Regions from separate parts of the Saccharopolyspora mangrovi genome, predicted to be linked through region 2. Evidence: riboswitches for the same ligand, from Rfam matches in the RefSeq annotation. Region 2 holds a riboswitch; the other holds the start of a gene.
What was found. Region 2 has a riboswitch for glycine ahead of gcvH (glycine cleavage system protein GcvH). Riboswitches for the same ligand answer to the same signal wherever they lie in the genome.
Positions count from the first base shown of each region.

Region 1 (11,985 bases), on a different contig from region 2:
ACGTAGTTGGCCGAGGCCACCGCGGTCAGGGTCGCGCGGCGCAGGCCGTCGGCACCCATCATCCGCACGTAGGCCCAGGAGATCGGCAGGATCGAGGCGCTGCCCCACGGAGCGGCGCTGATCGGGCCGACACCGGTGGCCGGACCGGCGGCGGGCTGCAGCGGGTGGTTGGGCAGGAACGGCGCCAGGTGCTCGCGCACGCCGATCGGGCCGACGCCCGGGCCACCGCCGCCGTGCGGGATGCAGAACGTCTTGTGCAGGTTCAGGTGCGAGACGTCGGAGCCGAACTTGCCCATCCGGGCCAGGCCGATCAGCGCGTTGAGGTTGGCGCCGTCGACGTAGACCTGCCCGCCCGCGTCGTGCACCAGCCCGCAGACCGCCCGCACGGTGTCCTCGTAGACGCCGTGGGTCGACGGGTAGGTGATCATGATCGCGGCCAGGTCCTGCGCGTGCGTGCCGACGAGCTCGCGCAGGTGGTCCATCTCGATGTTGCCCTGCTCGTCGCAGCGGACCACGACCACGCGCATCCCGGCCATCACGGCGCTGGCGGCGTTGGTGCCGTGCGCGCTGGCCGGGATCAGGCACACCTCGCGCTCGGCCTCACCACGGCTGTGGTGGTAGGCGCGGATGGCCAGCAGACCCGCGAACTCGCCCTGGCTGCCCGCGTTGGGCTGCAGGCTCACCGCGTCGTAGCCGGTGACCTCGGCGAGCCATTCCTGCAGGTCGGAGACGACCTTGAGCAGTCCCTCGGCGTCCTGGGCGGGCGCGAAGGGGTGCAGCGAGGAGAACTCGGGCCAGGTGATCGGCTCCATCTCCGCGGTCGCGTTGAGCTTCATGGTGCAGGAGCCCAGCGGGATCATGCTGCGGTCCAGCGCGATGTCCTTGTCCGACAGCTGCCGCAGGTAGCGCAGCAGCGAGGTCTCGGAGCGGTGCGTGCGGAACACCGGGTGCGTCAGGTACTCGGAGGTGCGCGCCAGCGCGGCGGGCAGCGCGTCGGCGGTCTCGGCGTCCAGCGCGTCGACGTCACCGGCACCGACGCCGAAAGCCTCCCACACCAGGGCCAGGTGGGCGCGGGTGGTGGTCTCGTCGCAGCTGATGCCCACGTGGTCGGCGTCGACCCGGCGCAGGTTCACGCCGCCCCGCCGGGCGGCGGCCAGCACCTCGTCGGCCTTGCCCGGGACCTTGGCCACCACGGTGTCGAAGAACTCGCCGTGCACGACCTCGACCCCGCCGCGGCGCAGCTGCTCGGCGAGCACGCTGGCCATCCGGTGCGCGCGGGTCGCGATGGCCTTGAGCCCGTCCGGTCCGTGGTAGACCGCGTACATCGAGGCGACCACGGCCAGCAGGACCTGCGCGGTGCAGATGTTGCTGGTGGCCTTCTCGCGGCGGATGTGCTGCTCGCGGGTCTGCAGCGCGAGCCGGTAGGCCTGGTTGCCGTCGACGTCGACGCTCACGCCGACCAGGCGGCCCGGCAGCTGCCGCTCGAGCCCCTTGCCCACGGCCATGAACCCGGCGTGCGGGCCGCCGAAGCCCATCGGCACGCCGAAGCGCTGGGTGCTGCCCACGACGACGTCGGCACCGATCTCACCGGGCGCGCGCAGCAGCGTCAGCGACAGCAGGTCGGCGGCCACCACGACCTTGGCGCCGCGCTCGTGGATCTCGGCGATCAGCGCCTCGTGGTCGCGCACCGCACCTGAGGCGCCCGGGTAGGACAGCAGGGCGCCGAAGAACTCGCCCTCGGGAAGCTCACCGGCCGACAGGTCGGCGACCTCGACCTCGATGCCCAGCGGCTCGGCGCGGGTCTCGATGACGGCGATGGTCTGCGGCAGCGTGTCGGCGTCGACCAGGAAGCGCGGCGACTTCGACTTGCCCGCGCGGCGCACCAGGGTCATGCCCTCGGCCGCGGCGGTGGCCTCGTCGAGCATCGAGGCGTTGGAGACCGGCACCCCGGTCAGGTCGGCGACCATCGTCTGGAAGTTCAGCAGCGCCTCCAACCGGCCCTGCGAGATCTCCGGCTGGTAGGGCGTGTAGGCGGTGTACCAGGCCGGGCTCTCCAGCACGTTGCGCAGGATCACCGGCGGGGTGACCGTGCCGTAGTAGCCCAGACCGATCATCTCGGCGTGCGGGGTGCAGCGGCTGGCCAGCTCGCGCAGCTCCGCCAGCGCCTCGGTCTCGGTGGCCGGGTCCGGCAGCGACAGCTGCAGGTCGCCCTCGCGGATGCTGTCCGGGACGGCCTTCTGCCCCAGCTCCTCCAGGGAGCCGACGCCGATCACGTCGAGCATGCGGGCCAGTTCGGCGGGCATCGGCCCGACGTGGCGGTCAGCGAAGGGCCTTCCGTGCTCCAGCGCGGCCAGTGGGATGCGGTCGTGCGTCGCGTCGGTCATCGCCAAAACCTCAATCATCGCGGCGAACAAAGGGCGAAGCAGCGGTGGCTGCTCTCCCCCTCTGTCACTGTTCGCCAAGCGAACGCCTGAGAGCTTCACCCGGCGGACCGGGCTTGCACCGTCGGCGGGGCCCACCTTCAGGTGTGCCCGCTTTCCAGAGGTATCTCGCCCGTGCGGTCCAGGTGGCCTGAGAGGTTGTCGGGGAGAGTTGCTCCTTCGGCGCCTGCCCTGGCAAGACCAGGACCGGACTCTCCCGCACGGGGTCGGCGATGCCGCTCAGAGTACCCGATCAACGCGGTTTATCAGACCATCAATGTCGGCTACCGCACACATGGACGATGCCTGTCGTTCAGCCGGTCTCCGCCTGGCGGTCGCGGCGGCGGGCCGCGAGCTCGTCGTTGATCGCCGACTCGATGTTCTCGCCGCCGTCGGCGCGCTCGGCCGGGAACTCGTGGATGGTCCCGCTGATCTCGCGCATCGCACCGCTGACCGCGATGCCGAACACTCCCTGGCCGCCCTGCAGCAGATCGACCACCTCCTCCGCGGAGGTGCACTCGTAGACCGTGGTGCCGTCGCTGAACAGCGTCAGCTTCGCCAGGTCCTGAACGCCGCGCTTGCGCAGGTGCTCCACCGCGACCCGGATGTTGTGCAGCGAAACCCCGGTGTCGAGCAGTCGCTTGACCACCTTGAGCACCAGGATGTCCTTGAACGAGTACAGCCGCTGGGAGCCGGAACCGGCAGCCCCGCGGATCGACGGGCCGACCAGCTTGGTGCGCGCCCAGTAGTCCAGCTGCCGGTAGGTGATGCCCGCGATCTGGCAGGCCGCCGGCCCGCGGTAACCGACCAGTTCGTCCGGGGCCGAGGCGTCGGGGAACAGCGCACCCTGCTCCACAGCGTCCGAGTTCGCTGCTTCCTCCACCACGCCTGCCTCCCCTCGTCCGGCCCGTAGCCGACGACGACGATCACCAGCGCCTGGACCGTTTGCGATCCAGGGCCGCGAAGCCGTACACCGGCTGAATCACACCGGGGCAATTCGCGTACATCCGAAGGTAGGCCCGCTCAGCAGGCGGGTCAACGCGACGCGCGGGCGGCGCGAGCTCTCGTTGCCCGAGCACGAGATCCGGCCCCCGAGCCGCTCCTGCAACTCGGGGGCCGGTGTGGTCTGTTCGGCCTACTACCGCCGGTCCGTCACGTGTCCGCGCCGCGGAAGTCCTCCGGCGAAACGGAGTCGAGGAACTCGCGGAACTTCTCCACCTCGTCCTCCTGCTCGTCCGGAATGATCAGCCCGGCCTCGTCGAGGACCGACTCGTCGGCGTGGATCGGCACACCGATGCGCAACGCCAGCGCCACCGAATCGCTCGGTCGCGCGGACACCCGCACATCGCCGTCGAACACCAGCTCGGCGAAGAAGGTGCCCTCCTGCAGATCGGTGATCCGGACCTGTTCCAGGTCGCGGCCGAGGGCGCCGATGACGTCCTTGAGCAGGTCGTGCGTGAGCGGCCGCTGGGGCCGCACGCCCTGCTGCTCCAGGGCGATGGCGGTCGCCTCCACCGACCCGATCCAGATCGGCAGGTAGCGCTCGCCCTCCGCCTCGCGCAACAGCAGGATCGGCTGGTTGGCTGGTAGTTCAACTCGCACGCCGACGACGCGCATCTCGCTGCTCATCGTCACATCGCCTCCTCCAGCGCGCCGAAGCGTGACTTCCCCGTCGAGGGTCCCGCACCGACGCCTCCGACGCTACCCGCGATACGGCGGACACGCCCTTCCCACCGGCGGTCCGGTGGACCACCGCCATCGCGGTCGTTGTAGTCGGGGCTCGTCGCCCGGACCGCTGGCTGAGCTCGTCGTTGAGCGCTGCCCAGCACAATACACCGCGCAGGGCCCCGTCGATTCGCCCGGAAAATGCCCTGCTGCGCGGTGGAAACCGCTTGTGGCTCCGGGAAATTCCCGGCGCGGGGAGGTCGCGTGCGCGCGGGCGGCGCAGCTGCCTCATGCGTCAGCGGGGCGACGCCGTGCGGCGCCGCCCCGCTGACGGGTTGAAAAAGCCCTGGTCGACGGCCTCAGCGGCCGCCCTGGCCCCCATCGATCGGCCCGGTGAGGAACACCAGGCGGAACTTCCCGATCTGCACCTCGTCGCCGTTGGCCAGCACCGAGGTGTCCACCGGTTCCCGGTTCACGTAGGTGCCGTTGAGGCTGCCCACGTCGACCACCACGAAGTCGTTGCCCTCGCGGCGGAACTCGGCGTGCCGCCGGGAGACCGTCACATCATCCAGGAAGATGTCGCTGTCCGGGTGCCGACCGGCGCTGGTGGTCTCGCGGTCCAGGAGGAACCGCGAACCCGCGTTCGGGCCGCGCTTGACCACCAGCAGGGCCGAACCCGCGGGCAGCGCATCGACCCCGGCTGCGGCGGCAGGCTCCGGGGCCGCGCTCTCGGTGCTTTCCGGCTCCGAGAGGAAGGGCCTGAAGACCGAGGTGGTCTCCGGTGACTGCTCCGGCGGAACGTCGCCGAAGCCGCTGTTTTGGCTCACCTGAGCTCTCCTCTACGCGGATAGATCGTGCCAAGTATGCGCCCAACGTACCGTGCCTGGACAGCCTCGTAACGAGCGACTCCTGACATCGTCGCACAGCGGAGGCCAGGCGGGACGATCATGCCTGGTCGATCAGGTTCTGGTAACCGTCGGCGTCGAGCAGACCCGCCAGTTGGTCCGGGTCGGCGAGCCGGATCTCCACCATCCAGCCGTCCCCCGCGGCGTCCGAGTTGACCAACTCCGGCTGGTCCTCGAGAGCGGTGTTGCCTGCGGTGACCTCACCGGTCACCGGGGCGTAGATGTCGGAGACGCTCTTGGTCGACTCCACCTCGCCCATCGAGTCCCCGGCGGCGACCTGCTGCCCCACCTCGGGGAGCTGCACGAACACCACGTCGCCGAGCTGCTGCTGGGCGTAGTCGGTGATGCCGATGCGCACCGTGCCCTCGCCGACGAGCTGGACCCATTCGTGCTCTTCGGTGTACTTGATCTCCGGGGCCGCCACGGTGGTCCCGCCTTTCGTCCGCTGTGTGCAACGTGCCGAGTGATCGGCGCGGCGAGCGTATTCACCGCCCGGCGAGGGCCGCAAGACGACGCGCAGCGGAGATCAGGTGCGCGCTCTGGCGCCGCGCACGGCGGCGATGACCTGCCCCAGGTAGAGGATCCCGGCCCACAGGTAGAGCGCGCCGCCCCAGGCGGTGAAGGCGTAGGCGATCGGGCGGACCACGTCGGCGCCGGTGAAGTCGTCCTGCACCAGCAGCAGCAGCGGGAAGGCGTACATCAGGCAGAACGTGGCAGCCTTGCCGAGGTAGTGCACCTCGGGCGGCTCGTAGCCGTGCCAGCGCAGCACCGGCAGGCACAGGGTGAGCACGACGTCGCGGCCGACCAGGGCGACCGCGACCCACCAGGGGATGACGTCGCGCAGCACGAAGGCGATCAGCGTGGCGACGATGTAGAGCCGGTCGGCGGCGGGGTCGAGCAGCTCGCCGATGCGGCTGTACTGGTTGAGCCAGCGGGCGAGCTTGCCGTCGAGCCAGTCGGTGGCACCGCTGATCACCAGGACCAGCAGCGCGAGCAGGTCGGCCTGCGGGCCGAGCAGCAGCCAGAGGAAGACCGGAACGCCGGCCAGGCGGATGACGCTGAGCAGGTTCGGCAGCGTCCACCAGGGGTCGGCCCAGACCCCGCGGGCGACTTCGCGGATCCGGTCCAGGCCCGGGTCGCCCGGCCCTCGGTGTCCCTGACCGGCCTCGCCCTTCGGCCCGCTCGTGGTGTTTTCCGTGGTGCGCTCGGCGTCCTGCACCACGAGCCTCCCCTGAATGGTTGTGCGCACTGCCCCGCAACGGGTGCACACCTGTGCATCCTTACCCGATCAGGGTCTCATATCGCCAGCGCAACCCACCTGGCGGCCAGCCGGAGGCGGGACCTCCTGCGATGCGGTGAGGTCCGGCGGTGGTCAGCCGCGGGTGCGGCTCCAGCCCCGGCGGCGCAACTCGGCATCGGTGAGGAACCGGGCTCTGCCGCGATCGTCGACGCCCGCCCAGCGGGCGCCCGCGGTCCCCTCGCGGACGTAGGAGTGGCCGCCGCTCCAGACCACGCTGCACGGCGCGGTCGGCAAGTCGTTCGGATCGTCGACGGTCGCTGTTGCCCTGGGAGGCTCTGCCGGTTCCATCGTGCCCATAGTTCGTAGCACCTCCGATTCATTTGTCGGCGCGGGACACCTCGGTGTTAGCCCGGCCATCGGCTCGCCGCCGATTGTGGGGTCTGGAAGTCGCGCTGTCGCGCTGGAAACCCACCCGCAGCGCCCAGCGGGCGAACGGCGTCGCCGAAGCGCACGAGGTGGGAGCGCGACCGAATTCCGTTCGCCCGTTCGTCCGAACCCCGAAGTTTCGCTCGTGACGAACGCGTTTCGGCCGAACGGAGGCGCGGGGCCCTGGCGCCATGATCTGATCTGCGGTACTACACAGGCGGTGTTCCAGCGGACGCGGGAGGTAGTCGGACGATGGGTGCTTACGCGGAGAGCTACCGGCGGAGCCTGACCGACCGCGAGGGCTTCTGGCTCGACGCGGCGCGGGCGATCGACTGGGACCGCGAGCCGTCACGAGCGCTGGATGACTCCGAGGCGCCGATGTACCGCTGGTTCCCGGACGGCGAGCTCAACACCTGCTTCAACGCCCTGGACCGGCACGTGCGCGACGGCCGGGGCGACCAGGCCGCGCTGATCTGGGACTCGGCGATGACCGGCGTGGTGCGGACCTGGACCTACCGGGAGCTGCTGGAGGCGGTCGCGCGCTTCGCCGGGGCGCTGCGGGCGCGGGGCGTGACCCGGGGTGATCGGGTGGTGCTCTACCTGCCGATGATCCCCGAGGCGGCGATCGCGATGCTGGCGTGCGCGCGGATCGGCGCGGTGCACTCGGTGGTCTTCGGCGGCTTCGCGCCCAAGGAGCTGGCGGCGCGCCTCGACGACGCCCGGCCGAAGGTGATCGTGGCGGCCTCGTGCGGGCTCGAGCCCAACCGGGTCGTGGAGTACAAGCCGATCGTCGACGAGGCGCTGCGGCAGACCGAGCACCAGCCGGACGCGGTGATCGTGCTCCAGCGCGAGCAGGCGCGCGCCGAACTGGGTCCGCGCGACGTCGACTGGCAGGACGCGCTGGCGGGCGTCGAGCCCGCCGAGTGCGTGCCGGTCAAGGCTACCGACCCGCTCTACGTGCTCTACACCTCGGGCACCACCGGCAAGCCCAAGGGCGTGGTGCGCGACAACGGCGGGCACGCCGTGGCGCTGCGCTGGTCGATGGCCAACATCTACGACATCTCCCCCGGCGAGGTCTTCTGGACCGCCTCGGACGTGGGCTGGGTGGTCGGCCACTCCTACATCGTCTACGCGCCGCTGCTGACCGGGGCGACGACGGTGGTCTACGAAGGCAAGCCGGTGGGCACGCCGGACGCGGGGGCGTTCTGGCGGGTCATCGCCCAGCACCGGGTGAAGGCGCTGTTCACCGCGCCGACGGCGCTGCGGGCGATCAAGCGCGTCGACCCGGACGGTCGGCTGCTGGCCGAGCACGACACCTCGTGCCTGCAGACGCTGTTCCTGGCCGGCGAGCGGCTGGATCCGGAGACCTACCACTGGGCCGCGGAGCAGCTGGGCGTGCCGGTGATCGACCACTGGTGGCAGACCGAGACGGGTTGGCCGATCTGCAGCAACCTGCGCGGGCTGGAGCCGATGCCGGTCAAGGCGGGTTCACCGACGGTGCCGGTGCCGGGTTACGAGATCGCGGTGCTGGACCAGGCCGGCAACCCGCTGCCGCCGGGCAACGATGGGGCGATCTGCCTGAAGCTGCCGCTGCCGCCCGGCACGCTGCCGACGCTGTGGGGCGATGACGAGCGGTTCCGCGAGTCCTACCTGTCGCGCTACGAGGGCTACTACGTCACCGGCGACAACGGCTACGTCGACTCCGACGGGTACGTGTTCGTGATGGGCCGCACCGACGACGTGATCAACGTGGCCGGGCACCGGTTGTCGACGGGGTCGATGGAGGCGGTGCTGGCCGCCCACCCGGCGGTGGCCGAGTGCGCGGTGATCGGCGTGCACGACCAGCTCAAAGGCCAAGTGCCGCGCGGGTTCGTGGTGCTCAAGTCCGGTGTGGACATCTCCGCGGAGACGTTGCGCGAGGAGCTGGTGGCAACGGTGCGCGAGCAGATCGGCCCGGTGGCGGCGTTCCGCGACGTCGCGGTCGTCGACGGGCTGCCCAAGACCCGCTCGGGCAAGATCCTGCGCAAGTCGATGCGCGAGATCGCCGATCGCGGCGACACGGCGGTGCCCTCGACCATCGAGGACCCGTCGGTCCTCGACCAACTGCGCCCGTCGTTGCGCGGGGACGGTTAGGTCCGGCGGAGCCCCTACCGCCTGCGGATCCCGTCGAGGAGGAATGCGGTGCGGCGGTCGTAGTCCTCCCGGCGGGGGCGGGTTCCGTGTTTGAGGGCGAGCGCGTTGTCGTGCAGGAGCGCGTGGAGGTCGTCCGCGCAGAACTCGGCCCGCAGCGCGCCCGCAGCGCGGCTCACCTCGATGAGCTCCTCGTTGATCTCGCCTGCGACCCGGCAGATCTCCAGCAGCCTCTGCGCATCGGGGTAGACCTGCAGCATCGCGTCGTTGGCGGCGGGTTGGCGGTACTGCAGGTCGCGGATCGCGGTGACGTAGTGCGCGAACCGCTCCCAGGGGTCGCCGATGGCGCGGGTGCGGTCGATGATGCCGCGCAGCTCGACCGCGACGACCTCTTCGATGACGGCGTCAATGAGACCGATCCGTCCGCCGAACCGGTCGAAGATCGTCGCCTTGCTCACCCCCGAGTGCCCGCCGAGCGGATCGGCGTCAGCGTCCGCGACGCCGGCAGAGCTCGTCACCTCGCCGAGCGCGGAGTGCGCGTGCGGCAGGCCTCCTACGAGGATCCGGCCGCGTTGCGCGCATCGTTCGAGGGCGCCGAGCAGGTGCTGCTGGTGTCCGGCAACGACCCGACCGCCGACGTCGCCGGGCTGCACGGCAACGCGATCGAGGCCGCCGCGGCAGCCGGCGTCCAGCGGTTGGTCTACACGAGCCAGCACGCCGCCACCCCCGGCAACCCGTACCCGCCGTCGCGGATCCACATCGCCACGGAGGAGATGCTCGCCGACTCCGGCATCGCCTGGACGTCGCTGCGCAACGCCGCCTACATCGCCGGGTGAGCCTGCTGCCGCGGCGGTCCGATACGTCCGTTCGGAGGCTTCCGGCTTCCGTTTTGGTCTATACCTTTGTGTGCACCGTTCCCCCGAGGATGGAGCCACAACGATGAGCGCACGACCCCGATCGAGGGCGGCGAGGGCCGGGCTGGCCGTCGTCGCCGGAGCACTGCTGGCCGCCGGAGCCGTGGCCCCGGCGAGCGCCGAACCCGCCTCCGCGATGGACGACATCGTGCCCGCGCCGGAATCGGTGCGGCCGAACCCGGCGGCCGAGTTCGAGCTGTCCGAGCAGACCGCCGTCCTGGCGCCCGGCGAGGCGGCCGGTGTCGGCGAGTACCTGGCGGGCGTGCTGCGGCCCGCGACCGGCTTCCCCGTGCCGGTCAACCCCGCGCTGCCCGGCACCGGTGACATCGCGCTGGCGCTGGACGGCGACCCGGCGCTGGGCCCGGAGGGCTACCGGCTGCAGGTCGCCGACGACGCGGTGAAGCTGCAGGCGACCAGCCCGGACGGCTTGTTCAACGGCGTGCAGACGCTGCGCCAGCTGCTGCCCGCGAGCATCGAGAGCCCGACCGCGCAGCCGGGTCCGTGGACGATGCCCGGCGGCGAGATCACCGACAAGCCGCGGTTCGCGCACCGCTCCGCACAGCTGGACCCGGCGCGGCACTTCTTCACCGTCGACATGGTCAAGCGCTACATCGACCAGGTCGCCAAGTACAAGATCAACAAGCTGCACCTGCACCTGACCGACGACCAGGGCTGGCGGCTGCAGATCAACAGCTGGCCGCGGTTGACCGAGGTCGGCGGGCAGACCGAGGTCGGCGGCACGCCGGGCGGGTTCTACACCCAGCAGGACTACTCCGAGATCGTCGACTACGCCGCGTCCCGGCACATGACGGTCATCCCCGAGATCGACATGCCCGGCCACACCAACGCCGCGCTGACCTCCTACGCGGAGCTCAACTGCGACGGGGTGGCGCCGCCGCCCTACACCGGCATCGACGTGGGCTTCAGCTCGCTGTGCGTGAACAAGGACATCACCTACCGGTTCGTCGAGGACGTCATCCGCGAGGTGGCGGCGCTGACCCCCGGCGAGCACGTCCACATCGGCGGCGACGAGGCGCACTCCACCACCGACGAGGACTACGTGACCTTCATGTCGAAGGTGCTGCCGCTGGTGGAGAAGTACGGCAAGAAGCCGCTCGGCTGGCACGAGTACGGCAAGGCCGCCCCGGAGGGCGATGCGGCGCTGCAGTTCTGGGGCACCACCAACGGCGATCCGCTGCTGACCGACGCCGTGGCCCGCGGCAACAAGATCCTGGCCTCCCCGGCGAACAAGTCCTACTTGGACATGAAGTACGACGAGAACACGCCGCTGGGCCTGCAGTGGGCCGGGTTCATCGAGGTCGCCGACGCCTACGGCTGGGACCCGGGCAGCTACCTGCAGGGCGTGCCGGAGGAATCGGTGCTCGGCGTGGAGGCGCCGATGTTCAGCGAGACGCTGGAGACCTCGCAGCACATCGAGTTCATGGCGTTCCCGCGCCTGCCGGCCATCGCCGAACTCGGCTGGTCGCCGAAGGGCGCGCTGAACTGGGAGTCCTTCAAGACCCGCCTGGCCACCCAAGGCCCCCGCTGGCAGGCAGCAGGCCAGGACTTCTACCGAAGCCCGCAGATCCCCTGGGCCCAGTGACCAGCGTCCCACCGCGCCAGGCGGCGACGATTCGAATTTCGCGCGAAGTTTGACCGCCGAAGTTCGGGGTCGAATTTCGCGCGAAATTCGAATCCCCACCCACCGACCAACCGGGCCGTGCACGCCCGAGCGCGAGGACTCGAATCTCGTGCGGCGTGGGGCTCTGCGCGTTGGGTGTCAGGGGATCTTGGGTTCGAGGACCTTCCACCAGTCGGCGAGGGTGGGGCGTTCGGCGAGATCGGCGAAGGTGATCTGCACGCCCTGCTTCCGCCACTGCTCGACGAGGGTCATGATGCGCACCGAGTCGAGCCCCCAGTCGATGAGGTCTTCGTCGTCGGCGAGTTCGGAGGGGTCCTCGTAGAGGAGTTCGGCGACCTGCTCGCGGACCGCTTCGAGGGTGAGCTTCTCAGCCATGTTCGGGATTCTCCTGGGTGGTGCGCCGGCTCAGGCGACTTCGGATTCCTGCGCGACGAGGTCGCGGGAAAGGTTGCGGGTGGTGTCGACGACGCCGCAGTTGCGGGCCGCGTAGGACACGGCCATGTCGTGGTCGGCGCGGGAGAAGTCGGCGACCGCGTCGGCGACGAAGAAGGCCTGCACCTCCTGCTGGAAGGCCTCCGAGGCGGTCATCAGGCATCCGATGTGGGCGTAGATGCCGGTGATGATCAGCTGGTCGCGTCCCCAC
Region 1 is NZ_JAWLNX010000029.1:34,984-46,968, forward strand. It holds gene gcvP (aminomethyl-transferring glycine dehydrogenase) at 1-2,384, opposite strand, end outside; glycine riboswitch at 2,549-2,650, opposite strand; gene R4I43_RS29260 (MerR family transcriptional regulator) at 2,734-3,306, opposite strand; gene R4I43_RS29265 (bifunctional nuclease family protein) at 3,573-4,049, opposite strand; gene garA (glycogen accumulation regulator GarA) at 4,445-4,912, opposite strand; gene gcvH (glycine cleavage system protein GcvH) at 5,031-5,414, opposite strand; gene R4I43_RS29280 (CDP-alcohol phosphatidyltransferase family protein) at 5,517-6,212, opposite strand; gene R4I43_RS29285 (hypothetical protein) at 6,363-6,587, opposite strand; gene R4I43_RS29290 (propionyl-CoA synthetase) at 6,909-8,789, shown strand; gene R4I43_RS29295 (TetR/AcrR family transcriptional regulator) at 8,804-9,304, opposite strand; gene R4I43_RS29300 (NAD(P)H-binding protein) at 9,326-9,622, shown strand; gene R4I43_RS29305 (beta-N-acetylhexosaminidase) at 9,726-11,303, shown strand; gene R4I43_RS29310 (phosphopantetheine-binding protein) at 11,481-11,717, opposite strand; gene R4I43_RS29315 (isochorismatase family protein) at 11,748-11,985, opposite strand, start outside.
Region 1: linked by a shared signal. The riboswitch ahead of gcvP (aminomethyl-transferring glycine dehydrogenase) and the one ahead of gcvH (glycine cleavage system protein GcvH) in region 2 are both predicted to bind glycine.

Region 2 (11,985 bases):
AAGCCCCACAACATCGAGCCCAGGTGCGCGGTTCCGTCGACGATGGCGGCGTCGACGACTTGCCCGCGTCCACTGGCCCGGGCTTCCAGCAGTGCGGCGAGCACGCCGACGGCCAGGTACATCGCGCCGCCGCCGAAGTCGCCGAGCAGGTTCGCCGGAACCTGCGGCGGGCCGCCCTTGCGGCCGATGAGGTGCAGCATTCCGGTCAGCGAGACGTAGCCGACGTCGTGGCCGGAGGTGTGCGCGAGCGGTCCGTCCTGCCCCCACCCGGTCATCCGCCCGTAGACCAGCGCGGGGTTGAGCTCCCAGCACTGCTCGGGTCCGACGCCGAGGCGTTCGGTGACGCCGGGGCGCAGTCCTTCCAGCAGCACGTCGGCCTCGGCTGCGAGGGCGAGCACGGCTCGCGGGCCGTGCTCGTGCTTGAGGTCGACCTGCACCGACCGCTTGCCCCGGTTGAGCAGGTCGTCGGCGCCGCCGGTGACGCCGGGCCGGTCGACCCGGACCACGTCCGCGCCGAGGTCGGTCAGCAGCATCGCGCAGAACGGCGCCGGGCCGATCCCGGCGAGTTCGACGACTTTCACCCCGGCCAGCGGGCCGCCAGTTGCCGTCACGACAGAATCCTCTCCACGACGCGGAACCAGACCCTCCGACGACCCGGATTCCACGGACGACGCTGTGTCGGGCGACACAGGAATCACGACGCAATCAGTGTTACATCGTTGGTGTAACAGCGGTCAAGGAGTAGCGTGACCGGCATGCTCCGAACTGCGGACGAAGAGCTCACCATCGACGAACTGGCCGCCCGTGCCGGAGTGACCGTGCGAACGGTCCGGTTCTACTCATCGCGCGGCCTGCTGCCGGCTCCACGCCTGCGCGGCCGTCTGGGACTCTACGGCGCCGAGCACCTCGCGCGACTGGATCTGATCCGCGAGCTGCAGACGCTCGGGTTCACCTTGTCGGCGATCGAACGGCACCTGCAGCGCATCCCGGAGGGCTCGTCGCCCGACGAACTCGCCCTGCAACGCGCCCTGATCGCCCCGTGGACCGATGAGCACGCCGAGGAGCTCGACCGGCACGAACTGGATCGGCGCGCAGGTCGCCACCTCGACGACGAGCTGGTCGAGCACCTGGTGGAGCTGGGGGTCCTGCAGCGCATCGACGATCCCGACAAGTTGCGGCTGCCCAGCCCGGCGATGCTCGGCGTCGGCTTGCAGATCCTCGACCTGGGCTTGCCGCTGGAGATGCTGGTGCAGGCCAAGGGCATCGTCGAACAGCACACCGCGCAGATCGCGACCGAGCTGCGCGAGCTGTTCGCGGCCAACGTGCTGCGCCCTTACATGGAGCACGGACGCCCGGAGGACGAGCGGGAACGGGTGCGCGCGGCGACCGACCAGCTCCGGCCGCTGACCATCCAGGTGCTGGTCAACGGTTTTCAGCACGCGGTCAACGACGTCATCCGCGACCACGTCTGATTTCGCCTGATTCCTCCGGAGTTCCGCCTCGTGATCCGGTTCGCCGGGATGTGATTCCGGCTTTCGGCGCTGGTTTAGGGCGCCCCTGATCAGGTTTCATCGCCTCAACGCGCGACATTCGAAACCGTTGTTCGGGGCGAGGGGAGTTCGGATGCGATGAGCACCGAGGACGACTGGGCCGAGGCAGCACTGGAAACGACGATCCCGCGACTGTTCTCCCACAACACCACGCACTGCCCGGACCAGCCCGCGCTGACCGACGACGATCGGACCTTCACCTGGAGGCAGGCCGGCGAGGAGGTCGAGCTGCTGGCCGCAGCGCTCAACGCGCTCGGCCTGCAGCGCGGCCAGACCATCCTGCTGATGATGTCCAACCGCGCCGAGCACTGGCTGGTCGACGTCGCCGCAGCGCACCTGGGCGCGGTTCCCAGCACGCTGCACCCGGGGCTGAGCCAGGACCAGGTCCACGCCATCGCCGCCCACAGCCGCGCCCGGGTCGTGGTGCTGGAGAGCAGCGACCAGCTGCGCCGCTGGGCGAAAGCGCTGCGCAACAACACCACGATCGAGCACGTGGTGGTGCTCGACGAAGCGGTGATGGTCAGCGCCGATCACCGCTTCCGCACGTGGGGCGACCTGCGAAGACGGGGTGCGCAGCGGTTGCGCGAGGACCCTGGCCTGCTGCTGCGGGAGAGTTCCCCGATCACCCCTGGCACGCCTGCGGCCATCATCTATCCCAGCGAGGACTCCGACCGCCTCAAGGGCGTGGTGCTGACGCACCGCAACATCTGCTTCGCAGCCGCCGCCCTGCACCAGCTCACCAGGCCCGCACCGAACACGTCCCGGCTGAGCTACCTGCCGCTGAGCCACATAGCCGAGCGCGTGGTGGGCATCTACGCGGCCATCCACGGCGCCGCTCACGTGCACTTCTGCGGAGCTCGCGACGAGGTGCTCGCGCAGCTGCCGAGAACCCGGCCAGCGCTGTTCTTCGCCTCTGCCGAGGTGTGGTCGCAGCTGGCCGGCGTGCTTCGCGACATCCCGGCGGAGCGGCGCGCCACGCCCCGCGACGGCCAGCGGGTGCGTGCGCGCCTCGGGCTGGGCGGAACTGTGTGGCCGTCGAGCAGGTCCGGCCCGATCGACTCGGAGGTGCTGGAGCTGTTCAGTGGCATCGGGCTGGACGTCTGCGAGCTCTGGGGGCTGGTCGAGACGACCGGTTGCGCCACCACGAACCACCCCGGCGCCCGCCGCACCGGCACGGTCGGCCGCGCGATGCCCCGCATGGAGGTGCGCATCGCAGCCGACGGTGAGGTGCTGGTGCGCGGCCCGCTCGTGTGCGCGGGATACCTGGAGGCAGACGGGATGATCCGGCCCGTCACCGACGCGGACGGCTGGCTGGGCACCGGCGATGTCGGGGAGCTGGACCCGGATGGGTACCTGACGATCACCGGGCACAAGCCGGAGCTGTTCAGCGAGAACATGCCCTTGGCGTTGTGACGGCGGTTGCGAGCAGGGGAACCTTTCTGTCATCTCGGCCGCGCCGCGGAGGCTCAGCGCTGCTGCCCTGCACAGGCGGCGGTTCCGCCGTTCGGACGAGATAACGTGAGGTCATGGCGACCAATGGTGAAGAGGGGGCCGCTCGCTGGCCGCGGCGGCTCTACGCGGAGGGCGACGAGCCCGATCCCCGGTTCACGCTCGCCAACGAGCGGACGTTCCTGGCGTGGATCCGCACCGCGTTGGCGTTGATGGCCGGTGGTGTCGGCGTCGAGGCCCTCAACGCCGTGGCCGTCGAGCCCAACGCGATCCGCACGGTGCTGGCGGTCTCGTTGCTGCTGGCCGGGGTTGTGTGCAGCGCCACGGCTTTCACCAGGTGGGTCGCCACCGAGCGCGCGTTGCGCCGGGGCAGGCCGCTGCCCGCGCCCCGCTTGGCCCCCGCCCTCGGCTACGGGCTCGCCGCGATCGGCGTGGTCGCGTGCGTGCTGCTGTTCGTTACCGGGTTCTGAGGATGAGCGGGAACCAGCCCTGGGATCCGGGGCTGCAGATCGAGCGCACCACCCTCGCGTGGTTGCGCACGGTGCTGGCGTTCACCGCGAGCCTGCTGGTGATGCTCAAGCTGATCTCGCACCACAGCGCGATCGCGGCGGTCGTCTGCGCGCTCGCCACGCTGCCGGTCAGCGGGACCGTGGCGTTGCTGGTGTGGCGGCGCCACCACCGCAGCGACCGGCGGTTGCGCGCACGAGCACCGCTGCCGGGCGGGGCGTTGCCCGCCGCGACAGCGGTGCTGGCTGTGCTGGCCGGAGCGACCGGCGCGGTGTACGTGCTGTTCGCTTAGGCGACGCGAACGTCGATGTCGATGTTGCCTCGGACGGCGTTGGAGTACGGGCACACCGAATCCGCGGCTTCGGCGAGTTGCTGCGCCTGCTCGGCGGGCACGCCGGGCAGTTCGACGAGCAGGCCGACCTTGAGGCCGTAACCGCCCTCGCCGTTCGGGCCGATGCCGACCTCCGCGGTCACCGAGGACCCTTCGATGTCGACCTTCTGCTTGCGGGCCACGACCTGCAGCGCGCTGTGGAAGCAGGCGGAGTAACCGGCCGCGAACAGCTGCTCGGGGTTGGTGGCGCCGCCGGGACCGCCCATCTCCTTGGGGATGGCCAGTTCGAGGTCGACCTGCCCGTCCGAGGTGCGGGTGCGCCCGGCACGGCCGGCGCCGGTCGCGGTGGCCTCCGCGGTGTAGAGGACAGTCATGATCGTGTCTCCCTATTCTCGGTGACCCGGCGCGCCGCATCGTTCAACGTGGCCGTCAGGTCTTCCAATGTGGACCGCAGTTCGTCGACCTCTCCCAGGTCCATCCCGGTGGCGGAGACCATCCGCTGCGGGATGTCGCGCGCCTGCTGCCACAGCGCGCGCCCTTCGTCGGTGACCGCGACGCGCACGGACCGCTCGTCGGTCTCGCTGCGGGTGCGGACGATCAGGTCGCGGGACTGGAGTCGCTTCAGCAGCGGTGACAACGTCCCCGAGTCGAGTCGCAGCCGAGCGCAGAGCTCCTTGACCGTCAGCGACTCGCGCTCCCACAGCACCAGCATCACCAGGTACTGCGGATAGGTCAGGCCGATCTCGTCGAGGAACGGCCGGTAGAGGTTGGTGAACGCCCGCGACGCGCTGTGCAGCGCGAAGCAGAGCAGCCGATCCAGCGTCGAACCCGATTCCGTCGTCACGCGGTAGACGGTAGCCCACAACTGAGTTGTGCACAATCAAATTGGGTGCAATCGTTTCCGCGGTCGATCTCGCGAAGGTTCACCGGCGATTTCTTTCGCGCAGGTCAGCGCGGCGAAGCGGCCCTCGGTGATGACAGGAAGGTTCCCATGCTCACCTCAGGCCGCTGTCAGCACTCGATGACGTTGACGGCCAAGCCGCCGCGCGCGGTCTCCTTGTACTTGACCTTCATGTCGCGCCCGGTCTCCCGCATCGTCTTCATGACCTTGTCCAGGGACACGAAGTGGGTGCCGTCGCCGCGCAGCGCCATCCGGGCCGCCGTGATCGCCTTGACCGAGGCCACCGCGTTGCGCTCGATGCACGGGATCTGCACCAGACCGCCGATCGGATCGCAGGTGAGCCCCAGGTTGTGCTCCATCGCGATCTCGGCGGCGTTCTCCACCTGCTCGGGCGTCCCGCCGAGCACCTCGGCCAAGCCCGCAGCGGCCATCGAGCAGGCCGAGCCGACTTCGCCCTGGCAGCCGACCTCCGCGCCCGAGATGGACGCGTTCTCCTTGAACAGCACCCCGATCGCACCGGCCGTGAGCAAAAACCGCACCACACTGTCGTCGTCCGCGCCGGGCACGAACCGGGCGTAGTAGTGCAGCACCGCAGGCACGATCCCCGCCGCACCGTTGGTCGGCGCGGTCACCACGCGGCCACCTGCGGCGTTCTCCTCGTTGACCGCCAGGGCGAACAACGTGACCCACTCCAGGGGATCGTCCTGTTCGGTCAGGGCCGCGGCCAACTCCGCCGCGCGGCGCCGGACCTTCAGACCGCCGGGCAGCTCACCGGTGTTGCGGCATCCGTTGTCGACGCATTCCCGCATCACCCGCCAGATGTCGAGCAGCCCCGCGCGCACCGCGGGCTCCTCGCGCCACGACAGCTCGTTGGCCAGCATCACGCCGCTGATCGGCAGGCCGGACTCAGCGCTGCGCAGCAGCAGGTCGGCTCCCGTGCGGAAGGGCATGGGAACCGCTGTGTCATCGGCTTTGACCCGATCCGCGCCCGCGGCGTCCTCATCCACGACGAAACCGCCGCCCACCGAGTAGTAGACCGCCGAATCCAGTTCACCGCCGTCGTTGCCGATGGCGGTGAAGCGCAATCCGTTGGGGTGCTGCGGAAGGGATTTGCGCCTGTGCAGCACCAGATCCCGGGCACTGGTGAAGGGCAGCACCTGGTCGCCGCCGAGCCGCAGCAGGCCGCTCCGCTCGATCTCGTCCACCCGCCGCGCGCCGGCCACCGGGTCCACGGACTCCGGTCGGTGCCCTTCCAGCCCGAGCACGACCGCGCTCGGGCTCCCGTGCCCGTGGCCGGTCGCGCCGAGGGAACCGAACAACTCCGCTTTGACCCTGCTGACCTGGGAGATCGTCCCGTTCTCGCGCAGTCTGGAGGTGAACCGCTGCGCTGCGCGCATCGGTCCCACGGTGTGCGAGCTGGACGGGCCGATCCCCACCGAGAACAGGTCGAAGACACCGATCGCCATTGATCGTCTCGCCTCGTTCCGGGCTTCGCGGCTACTCGTTGATCAATTCGGCGTACTGCTGAGCCGTGAGGGTCGCACCCGTCTCGCTGACGCGCACCTCGATCAGCCAACCCTCGCCGTAGGGGTCGGAGTTGACCACGGCCGGGTCGTCCACGACGGACTCGTTGATGGTGACGATCTCGCCGGTGACGGGCGCGAACAGGTCGCTGACGGACTTGGTGGACTCGAGCTCACCGCACGCCTGACCGGCCTCGATCTTGTCGCCGACCTCGGGGAGCTGGACGAAGACGATGTCGCCGAGGGCGCTGGCGGCGTGCTCGGTGATGCCGATGCGCGCGACCTCGCCGCGGTCCTCGATCCACTCGTGCTCTTCGGTGTAGGACAGGTTCGTGGGCAGCGACATCGGGAGGCTCCAAAGCTGTTTCGAGGGGACGTCGATCCCCGGTTTCGGCTGGGCCTCCCCCTCTGTTGCGGAACCTGAGAGCTTCGCCGCTGCAGCGGCTTGCACCGTGGGTGGCCCGTCGGCGTCGACGAGCGCTTTCCAGAGTCGCCTCGCCCGAGCGGTCATGGGTGCCTGAGAGTTTGCTGGGGAGTGTTGCTCCTTCGGCGCCCTGCGCTGCTGGGCAGGGTCTCTCCCGCACGGGGTCGATGGCCGGTATGCGATTGTCGATGTGCTCAGCAACGATAAACGGGCCAGCGGGACTGTCAATGCACATGTGATCTCCGCCGGTGCGTCTTGGTCGAGGAGGACCCTTCGATGCTCGACATCCGGGCGCTGGTCGAGCGGGTCGGCCCGGCCCTGCTTCGCACGGTGATCAGCCCGGAGTCCAACACCGTCGCGGGCGACGTGGTGATCGCCGAACCTGATCAGCCCACGACCGCGACCGGCGGCGACCTGGTGCTGGGCGTGGGGATCGGTGACGGCGAGCAGGCGGTGCGCCTGGTGCGCGACTGCGGTGAGCAAGGTGCGGCCGCGGTGCTGCTCAAACCACCGGTCGCCGTGGAGGCCGCGGTCGTGGAGGCCGTGCGCGAAGCGGGGATAGCGCTGGTCGAGGTGCGGTCCGGGACCGCCTGGGCGCAGCTGGTGTGGCTGATCCGCGCCGCTCTGGCGGGCGGGATCAGGCAGGCGGAGGAGAGCGGCGTCGGTGTGGCGGACCTGTTCCGGCTCGCCGACGCGGTCGCCGACGTCGTGGACGCCCCGGTGACCATCGAGGACGCCCATTCCCAGGTGCTGGCCTACTCGGCGCGGCAGGACCTGACCGACCCGGCGCGGGTCTCCACGATCATGGGCCGCAAGCAGCCGGACGACGTGCTGGCGAAGTTCCGCGCCCGCGGCACGTTCCGGCAGCTGACCAAGGGCAGTTCGGCGATCTTCGTGCCCGGGCAGCAGGACGGGACGCTGCCGCGCCTGGTGATGCCGATCCGCATGGGCGGGGAGCTGCTCGGCTCGATGTGGGCGGTGGTGCCCGGCCCCGTCTCTGAAGAGCGCGCGACGGCCTTCGCCGACACCGCGCCGCTGGTGGCGCTGCAGCTGTTGCGCTGGCGCGCGGTCGCCGACGTGCAGCGGCGGCGGTCGGCGGAGCAGGTCCGATTGCTGCTCGACGGCAGTGACGGGTGGCGGGCGGCCGCCAACGAGCTGGCGGTGCCCAACGAAGCGCATCGCGTGATCGCGATCGAGATGCCGGCCTCCGACGAGCCCGCGGAGGGGCAGCGGCTGGCGATGTGGGAGTGGATCACCCGCGGCATCGGGCGGCGACCGCTGGTCACCGAGATCGGCGCGGTGCTCTACGCCCTGGTTCCCGACCGGGAGCGCGGCGGCGGTTGGCCCGAACTGCGCCAAGCGCTGCTGTCGCACGACCTCTCCCCTCGCCCGCTGATCGCGGTGGGCACGTCTGTGCCGGTCACCGACGTGCCGCGGTCCCGCGCCCAGGCGGAGGAGCTGATCGGCCTGCTGCGCACGGGTCTGGTGCGGCAGCGGGTCGCGGTCTACGAGGACCTGTGGCACCTGCTGGTGCTCAGCCGGATGGCGGGCGCGGCCACCGACGCCGGCGTTGCCGCGTTGGGTCCCCTCGTGGTGCTGCGCGAGCACGACCGCACGCAGGGAACCGAGCACCTGGCAACGCTGCACGCGTGGCTGCGGCATCCCGGTGATCCCCGGCAGGCCGGGCGGGAGCTGCGGGTGCACCCCAACACCTTCCGGTACCGGATGAAGCGGATCGGTCAGCTGGTGGACGTCGACCTCGACGACCCGGACGTCCGCTCGGCGCTGCTGGTGCAGCTGCTGGCCGAACGGTGGGCGCAGCACGGCTGAGGCCCGGCGGGCCGCGAGCAGGGGAACCTTTCTGCCACTCCGGCGGCCGCACGCTCGGGCGTTGTGCTGGCGGCACAAACAGCCGGGTCCAATCTCATGCTGTGGAAATGATGCGTTGTGCGCCACACCGGCCGATCGTTGTTTCCACACGACGAAAGGACTCCACGGTGAAGATCGCAGTGCCTCGCGAGATCAAGAACAACGAGTACCGGGTCGCGATCACCCCCGCCGGTGTGCACGAGCTGACCACGCGTGGTCATGACGTGTTCGTCGAAGCGGGCGCTGGCACCGGCTCCTCCATCCCCGACGAGGACTACCTCGCTTCCGGTGCGAAGGTGCTGGCCACCGCCGACGACGTGTGGGCCGAGGGCGACCTCGTGCTCAAGGTCAAGGAGCCGATCGCCGAGGAGTACCCGCGGCTGCGCCGGGACCAGGTGCTGTTCACCTACCTGCACCTGGCGGCCTCCGCCGAGCTGACCGACGCGATGCTGTCCTCGGGTGTCACCGGCATCGCCTACGAGACGGTGCAGACCGAGGGTGGCGGGCTTCCGCTGCTGGCGCCGATGAGCGAGGTCGCCGGGCGGCTCGCGCCGCTGGTGGGAGCGCATTCGCTGATGCGTCCCAGCGGTGGTCGCGGTGTGCTTCCGGGCGGTGTCCCCGGTGTTCATCCGGCGCGGGTCGTGGTGATCGGTGGCGGAGTCGCCGGTTTGAACGCGGCCCGGGTGGCGCTGGGCATGGGTGCCGATGTGGAGCTGCTGGACACCAACGTCGAGAAGCTGCGCGAGATCGACCGCGACTTCCACGGCCAGATCCGCACCGTCGCCTCCAACCGCTACGCGGTGGAGCAGGCCGTTCGCTCCGCCGACCTGGTGATCGGGGCGGTGCTGATCGCGGGCGCCAAGGCCCCGAAGCTGGTGTCGAACCACCTGGTTTCGCAGATGAAGGCGGGCAGCGTGCTGGTCGACATCGCCATCGACCAGGGCGGTTGCTTCGCCGATTCCCGTCCGACCACGCACGACGAGCCGACCTACCGGGTGCACGAGTCGGTCTTCTACTGCGTGGCGAACATGCCGGGGGCGGTGCCCACCACCTCCACGCACGCGTTGACCAACGTGACCCTGCCCTACGTGCTGCGCATCGCCGAGTCCGGCTGGCAGCAGGCCTGCCGCGCCGATGCCGCGCTGGCCGGCGGCCTCAACACCCACGACGGCCAGCTGGTCAACCAGGCGGTCGCCGAGGCGCACGGCCGCACGAGCCTGCCGTTGAGCAGCGTCCTGGCCTGACCCGCTCGGTGCGCGCGGGGCTGCGCGGGAGGTTCCCTTCCGCGCAGCCCCGTTTCGCGCCCGGTGACAGGAAGGTTCCCTTGCGCACGTCAGCGCCGCGGAGCCGCTCGGGAATTTGCCCCGAGTTCGAATTCGAATTGGTTGATTGGCAACTCCGGATCGAATGCGGAGCAAATTGCCGCGACAGGCGAATCGGAAACGCCGTGAAAAGGGAGAATAGGGGCGGCCCGCTCAACCAGCCTGGGGGTCACCGGGAGCAGGCCGCCACTCTCAGTGTAGGACAAGATCGCCGGTTTGCCGACGGCGTGAGCGAGCGCTTCGCGACCGATTTCCCGCCGAATCGATAACCACTCGATGGGGTGAGTCTGGTCGAGTGGCCGTGCAGGCGTGGACCCGCGATGCCGATGTCACCCATCGGAGTAACGGCGGGTGACTGATCATCCAGCACTCCCCACCGAAAACTCCGACGCAGGAAAAACGCGCTGACGGGTGGGAGAAAACGTGACGGACACGGCACTGCGCAAGGCGGTTCTCGACCGGCTCGACACGCTGGACCGAGCGATGGGCGAAGGCGCTCCCGAAGTGCTGCTGCCGATTGCCCGATCCGAGCTCTATCGGCTCACCGAAGCACTCCGAACGCTCTTAGCCGATCACGAACCTGGCCGCGACGGGCGCTGCCCGTCCTGCCGGGGCACGCTGCGCGGCCGGCCTTGGCCGTGCAAGGTGTGGCAGGCCGCGCACCACCAGCTGATCACCGAGCGCTCCGCGTCGGAGGAGCGGCGCGGCAAGCTCCGCCGCCAGGCCCGGTCCCACCCGCGCAGACCCGAACCCGAGGTCGCGGTGATCGCCGAACCCATCGTGTCGGAAACGGGCACCGGCCCCTCCGACTGGGACACCGACGAGTTCATCCGGCCCGACCTGACAACGGTTCCCGCGTCGCCACCGCCGCTGACCGGACGACTCGAAACCGACCACCAGAAGATCTACCGCGCTGCGGTCGTCGAACGGGCCTGACCAGCCGAACTCGCCCACGTCCGGCACCCGCGACCAAATCCGGCCACCACGCCGCAGCTTCCAGTGCTCACCCGTCCGGCAGGATGGGACCGTCAGGATTGGCACACCGACGGGTGACCGGACGTGGGAGGGGCGAGTGCACGACGGCAGCGGTCTCATCCATGTGCAGGGGCTGAACAAGAGATTCGGTCCCGTGCACGCGGTGCAGGACCTCAGCTTCACGGTGCAGCCCGGCGCGGTCACCGGTTTCCTCGGGCCCAACGGGGCCGGCAAGACCACCGCGCTGCGCATGATCCTCGGCCTGATCACGCCCACCTCGGGCACCGCCACCATCAACGGCCTGCCGTTCAACCGGCTGCCGAACCCGGGTGGTGTCGTGGGTGCCGTGCTCGACGCGCACGGGTTCCACCCGAACCGCACCGCCCGCCACCACCTGCGCTGCTACGCCGCCGCGATGGACGTCCCCGACGGTCAGGTGGACCGGGCGCTGGAGCTCGTCGGGCTCGGCGTGGCCGCCGACCGCAAGACCGGTGGCTTCTCGCTGGGCATGCGGCAGCGCCTCGCGCTGGCCACCGCGCTGCTGGGGGACCCGCGGGTGCTGGTCCTCGACGAGCCCGCCAACGGGCTGGATCCCGAGGGCATCGCGTGGTTGAGGGGTTTCCTCCAGGCGTTCGCGGCCGGCGGGCGGACCGTGCTGATGTCCAGCCACTTCCTGCGCGAGATCGAGCACACCGTGGACCGCCTGGTGATCATCAGCCAGGGCCGGTGCGTCTACGACGGGCACATCGAGGAGCTCCGCGCCGCTCAGCAGTCGCGCGCACTCGTGCAAGCCGATTCCCCGGAATTGCTGGTCAGCAAGGTCCAGGAAGCCGGTTTCCAGGTCGAGCACCTCCCGGACGGGCGGCTGGCCGTGCTCGGCGCCGACTCCCGCACGGTCGCCGACTTGGCGCTGGAAGCCGGGGTCGCGCTCTACGGGATGCAGGACGAGCGCATCGACCTGGAGCAGTTGTTCTTCCGCCTCACCCACGGCCAGTTCGCGGGACTTGCGCACTACGCTCCGCAGACGCCGGAGATGTGGGCGCGGCCAGGCGGAACGGGGCAGCCCGGCGATGGTGGGAGCGTGTGATGGTCGGGCTGATCAAGGCCGAGTACCGGAAGATCTTCACCACCAGC
Region 2 is NZ_JAWLNX010000007.1:153,483-165,467, reverse strand. It holds gene R4I43_RS12515 (CaiB/BaiF CoA transferase family protein) at 1-611, opposite strand, end outside; gene R4I43_RS12510 (MerR family transcriptional regulator) at 756-1,472, shown strand; gene R4I43_RS12505 (AMP-binding protein) at 1,629-2,963, shown strand; gene R4I43_RS12500 (YidH family protein) at 3,077-3,469, shown strand; gene R4I43_RS12495 (DUF202 domain-containing protein) at 3,472-3,798, shown strand; gene R4I43_RS12490 (organic hydroperoxide resistance protein) at 3,795-4,211, opposite strand; gene R4I43_RS12485 (MarR family winged helix-turn-helix transcriptional regulator) at 4,208-4,681, opposite strand; gene R4I43_RS12480 (L-serine ammonia-lyase) at 4,849-6,204, opposite strand; gene gcvH (glycine cleavage system protein GcvH) at 6,236-6,607, opposite strand; glycine riboswitch at 6,660-6,755, opposite strand; glycine riboswitch at 6,756-6,852, opposite strand; gene R4I43_RS12470 (PucR family transcriptional regulator) at 6,962-8,515, shown strand; gene ald (alanine dehydrogenase) at 8,683-9,798, shown strand; gene R4I43_RS12460 (hypothetical protein) at 10,300-10,812, shown strand; gene R4I43_RS12455 (ABC transporter ATP-binding protein) at 10,949-11,938, shown strand; gene R4I43_RS12450 (ABC transporter permease) at 11,938-11,985, shown strand, end outside.